2 regions of the Ornithinibacillus proteolyticus genome follow, and region 2 is predicted to be linked to the other one. Evidence: a T-box and tRNA genes for the amino acid it is inferred to sense, from the RefSeq annotation. Region 2 holds a T-box; the other holds one or more tRNA genes.
What was found. The T-box of region 2 lies ahead of ileS (isoleucine--tRNA ligase). A T-box ahead of a tRNA ligase gene usually reads a tRNA of that ligase, here a tRNA-Ile.
Positions count from the first base shown of each region.

Region 1 (3,416 bases), on a different contig from region 2:
GGTACGACTGTCTTTTTATTATTACTACATCCATTCACACAATATGTGATGTTTTTACAAGAGAAACTGATGTTAAACGCTGAAATGACCATTGCTTTTGCACATGGTAGCTTTAATATACTAAATACAATAGTTCAGTTCCCATTCATTGGCTTACTAGCATGGATGGTAACGAAGCTTGTACCAGGAAAGGATACTACAATCGAGTACAAACCGAAGCATTTAGACCCGATTTTCATTCAACAATCTTCAGCACTAGCACTTGACCAAGCAAAGGCTGAAATAGTTCGGATGGGTGAATATGCATATCAAGGCATGGAAGAGACAAGCTTGTATTTATCAACGAACCAAACGAAACATGCTGAAATGGCTTTACAGATTGAAGGCGCACTAAACAGTTTAGATCGAAGTATAACCGATTATCTTATTGACATTTCTGGTGGTTCATTGTCTGAATTTGAAAGTGCAAAGCACACGGTATTAATGGATACAGTGCGAGATATTGAACGAATTGGCGACCATTTTGAAAATGTAGTGGAGTTAATTGATTATAAAATATCTAATAAAGTAGTGATTACGGATAGGGCACAAGAGGATTTAAATAATATGTTTGACTTAACCATGTCAACCGTTAAGCAAGCGATTAAGGCGCTTGATACGGGGAATCGTGAAGAGGCATTGGCAGTTGTTCAAAAAGAGGATCAAATCGACAAAATGGAACGAAGCTATCGTAAAAAGCATATTATCCGTATGAATGAAGGGGATTGTTCTGTATCAGCAGGTATCGTCTTTGTTGATATTATATCGAACTTAGAACGTATCGGTGATCATGCAGTTAACATTGCAGAAGCGGTGTTAGAGGACCATTAAATATATAAAGAGAGAGGTTTTTTCCTCTCTTTTTATTTTTTTTGTAAATTTTTGTTGCTATTTTTATATAAAGGTGATATAGTAATTATTGTCGTTTTCGACAGAAAGTAAGATTTACATAAATTAAATTAGAATAATAGTTGACACGAAAGATTGAACATGTTATATTATATCTCGTGCCACTTAAAGAGAAGACATCTTCTTCTTACTTACAAGATTGATAATTTTCCACAGTAGCTCAGTGGTAGAGCAATCGGCTGTTAACCGATCGGTCGTAGGTTCGAATCCTACCTGTGGAGCCAACAACATGGCGGCGTAGCTCAGCTGGCGAGAGCGTACGGTTCATACCCGTGAGGTCGTGGGTTCGATCCCCTCCGCCGCTACCATTACTTATCTTAGTTTAAACATCATGGCGGCCGTGGCGAAGTGGTTAACGCACCGGATTGTGGCTCCGGCACTCGTGGGTTCGATTCCCACCGGTCGCCCCATATAACGAAGGACCCTTAGCTCAGTTGGTTAGAGCTATCGGCTCATAACCGATCGGTCGCAGGTTCGAGTCCTGCAGGGTCCACCATATAACTCGGAGGTATACCCAAGTCTGGCTGAAGGGATCGGTCTTGAAAACCGACAGGCGGGTCAAACCGCGCGGGGGTTCGAATCCCTCTACCTCCTCCATACATAATCAATGATACTTTTTTTACATCATAGCGTAAGGCTTGGTAGCTCAATCGGTAGAGCAACGAGCAACACATCCACCGAATTAACTACGAGTAACCCCGAAGCATAAACATCTTTGAATAATCTAGAAGATGCAGGGGTCAAAACATGGCAAGAAAATTTTATTGTGTTTTTTTATGAAATATAGCAAGGCTTGGTAGCTCAGTCGGTAGAGCAACGAGCAACACACCCACCGAATAACCTACGAGTAACCCCGAAGCATAAACATCCTTGAATAATCTAGAAGATGCAGGGGTCAAAACATGGCAAGAAAATTTTATTATGTTTTTTTATGAAATATAGCAAGGCTTGGTAGCTCAGTCGGTAGAGCAATGGACTGAAAATCCATGTGTCGGCGGTTCGATTCCGTCCCAAGCCACCATTTTGTACAAGCAAATCGCTTGTTTTTTTTATTGGGTTTTTTTCTATCTCCTCAACAGATAACGTTACAAGGGCAAATAATTTGCAAGAACTGGAAACCTCTGATAATCTTTCATGTGAAGGGTATTTTATCCCTAACTAATAGATTATTGAAGGAGGATTTCATTATGGCAAAATTTGAATTACCAGAATTACCTTATGCATATGATGCATTAGAGCCAACTATTGATAAAGAAACAATGAACATCCATCATACAAAGCATCATAATACTTATGTTACAAACTTAAATGCTGCGCTTGAAGGAAAATCCGATTTAGCAGGTAAATCCCTTGAAGAGTTAATTAGCAATCTGGATGCAGTACCAGAAAGCATCCGTACTGCTGTACGTAACAATGGTGGAGGTCACCATAACCATAGCTTATTCTGGAAAGTTCTTTCTCCAAATGGTGGTGGAGAACCAACTGGTGAACTAGCTGACAAGATTAATGCTAAATTTGGTAGCTTTGAAAAATTCAAAGAGGAATTTGAAAATGCTGCAAAAACTCGCTTTGGTTCAGGTTGGGCATGGTTAGTAGTAAACAATGGTGAACTAGAAGTAACAAGTACTCCAAACCAAGATTCTCCTTTAATGGAAGGGAAAACACCAGTATTAGGTCTTGATGTTTGGGAGCATGCTTACTACTTAAACTACCAAAACAAACGTCCTGACTATGTTTCAGCATTCTGGAACGTTGTTAACTGGGATCAAGTTGCGAAAAACTACAGTGAAGCTAAATAATGTTTTTTATAGATAATAGGATGTCACAGAGAGATAAGTCTCTTTGTGACATCCTTTTTTCTTTTCGTATATCTCTATTTGAATTGCTCACACTAAGGAAAGAGAGAAAAGGGGCAATTCACTATGCATAAAAGCTTACAATTTGTTTTCGGCAAAACAGAAATCAATCGAGATTTGATCCTATTATTAGTAATAGGTGGACTATATTCATTAGGTATATATTTATCCAATACATTTGTAAATATTTACTTATGGAAGCAAGCAGAAGGAAATTATTACACGATAGCCTTTTATAATCTTGCTATCTTTGTGTTTCAACCGATTACCTTTATAGTAGCTGGAAAAATAGCGAAAAAGGTGGATCGCGTCATTGTTTTAAGATTAGGTGTTATATTTTTATCGTTGTTTTTTTTAACGGTACTTATGATAGGAGAGAAAGCAGCATATTTTAACCTATTATTAGGAAGTTTATTAGGTATTGGTTATGGCTTTTATTGGTTAGCGTTTAATGTACTAACATTTGAGATTACTGAACCGGAGACTCGGGATCTTTTTAACGGTTTTTTAGGTGTTTTACAATCTTTAGGTGGCATGATTGGTCCAATTACAGCTGGATTTATTATTTCCAAGATGCCAGCTAATATTGGGTATAGTACTATATTTACAGCT
Region 1 covers NZ_JBCPXV010000003.1:60,287-63,702, reverse strand. The annotation lists gene AAIB49_RS02910 (Na/Pi cotransporter family protein) at 1-870, shown strand, start outside; tRNA gene AAIB49_RS02905 (tRNA-Asn) at 1,098-1,172, shown strand; tRNA gene AAIB49_RS02900 (tRNA-Met) at 1,180-1,256, shown strand; tRNA gene AAIB49_RS02895 (tRNA-His) at 1,283-1,358, shown strand; tRNA gene AAIB49_RS02890 (tRNA-Ile) at 1,368-1,444, shown strand; tRNA gene AAIB49_RS02885 (tRNA-Ser) at 1,453-1,545, shown strand; tRNA gene AAIB49_RS02880 (tRNA-Phe) at 1,894-1,969, shown strand; gene sodA (superoxide dismutase SodA) at 2,136-2,747, shown strand; gene AAIB49_RS02870 (MFS transporter) at 2,871-3,416, shown strand, end outside.
Region 1: it has a tRNA-Ile gene. The T-box ahead of ileS (isoleucine--tRNA ligase) is inferred to sense a tRNA for this amino acid. The anticodon was not compared.

Region 2 (3,416 bases):
TGCCGCTTCAATATAAAGAATATCCTTAGCAAAATCTAAATAGAAGGAGCTTAGATCATCCGCAACGAAGTTATGGATACGATGGAAAATAGGAGAAAACTCATATTTCTCATAGCTTTCCCGTACTTCTTTTACTAACTGTTGCAAACGATGTAGCATGTAACGATCTACTTCTTCCATTTCTGCTTCCGGTACACGATCTGTTTCTGGATTATAGTCAGCTAAATTCGCTAACATAAATCGGAACGTGTTTCGAATTTTACGGTAAGCCTCAGAAGTTTGTTTTAGAATGTCATCTGAAATACGGACATCTGCTTGATAATCAACCGATGCCACCCATAGACGTAAAATATCTGCACCTAGCTGCTTTAATACTTTACTTGGCATGATAACATTTCCAAGTGATTTACTCATCTTACGACCATTACCGTCTAACACAAAGCCATGGCTAATAACGTTTTTATATGGTGCTTTACCTGTAACAGCTACTGCCGTTGATAAAGAAGAGTTAAACCAACCACGATATTGGTCACTACCTTCTAAATAAACATCAGCTGGTCTTGTATGATCTTCTCTATTTAATAGTACTCCTGCATGTGAAGAGCCAGAGTCAAACCAAACGTCCATAATATCGGTTTCTTTCGTAAATTCACCGTTTGGACTATGCTCAGAAGTAAATCCTTCTGGTAATAAATCTTTCGCTTCTCTTTCAAACCAAATATTAGAACCATGCTCTGCAAATAATTTCGATACATGTTCAATTGTTTCATCTGTAATAATCGCTGTTCCATCCTCACCATAAAACACCGGAATTGGAACTCCCCAAGCACGTTGACGAGAAATACACCAGTCCTCACGGTCACGAACCATATTGTATAGTCTTGTCTCTCCCCATGCTGGATACCAATTAACTTGTTTGATTTCCTCTAAGATATCTTCACGGAAATCTTTGATTGAAGCAAACCACTGTGCCGTTGCACGGAAAATGGTTGGTTTTTTAGTTCTCCAGTCATGTGGGTAGGAGTGCGTAATAAAGGAAAGTTTTAATAAAGCACCAACTTCATCTAACTTTTCAGTAATTACTTTATTTGCATCGTCATAGAACATACCTTCAAATCCAGGTGCTTCACTAGTAAACACCCCTTTATAATCCACTGGACAGAAAGCCTCTATGCCATATGCCTTCGAAACATAAAAGTCATCTTCCCCATGGCCAGGAGCTGTATGAACACAACCTGTACCAGCATCAGTCGTAACATGCTCACCAAGCATGACAAGAGATTCACGGGAGTAGAATGGATGTTTTGCTGTTACACGCTCTAATTCTCTTCCTTTAAAGCTTTTCACTACTTGTGGATTTTCCCACTCTAGTTCTGTTTTTAGAGATTCAAGTAGTGCTTCTGCCACAACAAATTTGTCATTATGAACTTTAACTAACACATAGTTGATATCGGGATGGACACTGATACCTAGATTAGCTGGAATTGTCCATGGAGTTGTTGTCCAGATGACAATTTTATCTCCAGAATCCAGAACTCCTTTTCCATCTTCTACATCAAACGCAACATAAATAGAAGCAGAGCGTTTATCATAATACTCAATCTCAGCCTCAGCAAGCGCTGATTCAGATGAAGGAGACCAATATACTGGTTTTAGTCCTTTATAGATATATCCTTTTTTAGCCATTTCACCGAATACTTTAATTTGTGCCGCTTCATAATCTTTCGTTAATGTTATATATGGATTATCCCAATCACCACGTACGCCGAGCTCTTTAAATTGTGAACGTTGACTATCGACTTGGGTTAATGCATATTCTGCACATAGCTGTCTGAATTCTGCTACAGATAGCTCTTTACGTTTCACTTTTTTATTCTTCGTTAATGCCGTTTCAATCGGCAGACCATGTGTATCCCATCCTGGAATATAAGGTGCATGGTAACCTGACATGGACTTATACCGTGTAATGAAATCTTTTAAGATTTTATTTAATGCATGACCAATATGAATATCACCGTTCGCATATGGTGGACCATCGTGCAGGATAAATGTTGGTCTACCTTTTGTTCTTTCCACTGATTTTTCGTATAGGTTCATTTCCTCCCATTTTTCACGACGTAATGGTTCTTTGTTTGGTAGATTCCCACGCATTGGAAATTCTGTTTTTGGCATCAGTAATGTTTCTTTATAGTCCACTGATTAGACCTCCTTATGTTTTAACTGTACATGATAAATATGTTTGGGCTATTTTTGGGTTTGTTGTATAGTTTCGCAGCTAGAACAGACATAAACTCCCTTAAATCAACCTAACTTTCCGAAAAAATACATCATTAAAATAAAAAAGCCTCTCTAATCCCAGAAAGGGACGAGAAGACTCGCGGTACCACCCTTATAAATTTAAAATGAAACCATTTTAAATTCACTCGATATTCGTAACGTGAACAAGACGTCCAATTTTACTTAATTTATTTCAAATTGGATACTCAAGAGTGATTTTCTAAAAACGTGCTGTACTAGGCTTTCACCAGACCCTAGCTCGCTTTAACAAGCAACTAGTTTTTATACTGTCTCTATCATCGTATTTGCTATTATTTTAACCTATTCGTGTAAGCATTATATGTAAATTTTAATAAAACGTCAAGGTTTAAGATTCATTATTAGCTAATTCCAAATCTTTACCAACCGCTTCCTCAAATAAATCTTCCCAATCATCTGATCCAATCATATCTAATTGAGCTTCCACAAGCATTCTTAAACGAGTGCGGAAAACTTTAGCTTGTTTCTTTAACTCTTCAACTTCCATTGAGATTTTGCGAGACTTACTTAGCGCATCGTTAATAATACGGTCAGCATTTTTCTCTGCCTCTTTAATGATTAGTTTCGACTCCTTTGAAGCATTCCCTTTTAATTCTTCAGCCGTTTCTTGAGCAATTAGGATTGATTTATTTAGTGTTTCTTCTATATTGGTGAAATGGCTTAGCTTTTCATTCATTTGTTCAATCTTTTCTTTTAATTCTTTTCTTTCTCTAATTACCATTTCATAATCCTTAATAACTTGATCTAAAAATTCATTTACTTCATCTTCATCATATCCACGAAAACTTCTCGTAAATTCTTTATTATGAATATCTAATGGTGTTAATGGCATAACGGCTACCTCCCTATGATTTTATAAAAATATTAGTCCATTTTCAGTATACCAGTATATTTCGACAAAAAATATGTATTTCCTGCAATTTATGCTTACATTTCTAGAAAAAAGTCAAAAAAGCAACTATTCGATATCATTATATATCAAATAGTCACTCTTTACTATACCTGTAATAATGCAGTTGTAACTTTTATTTTTTCCTTTTTGGTTTGCCCATTGACACCAACGAGCTTGCTTCTACCTTTTCCTCTGAGCGAAATCATAT
Region 2 covers NZ_JBCPXV010000001.1:224,116-227,531, forward strand. The annotation lists gene ileS (isoleucine--tRNA ligase) at 1-2,196, opposite strand, end outside; T-box leader at 2,359-2,586, opposite strand; gene AAIB49_RS01140 (DivIVA domain-containing protein) at 2,645-3,148, opposite strand; gene AAIB49_RS01145 (YlmH family RNA-binding protein) at 3,313-3,416, opposite strand, start outside.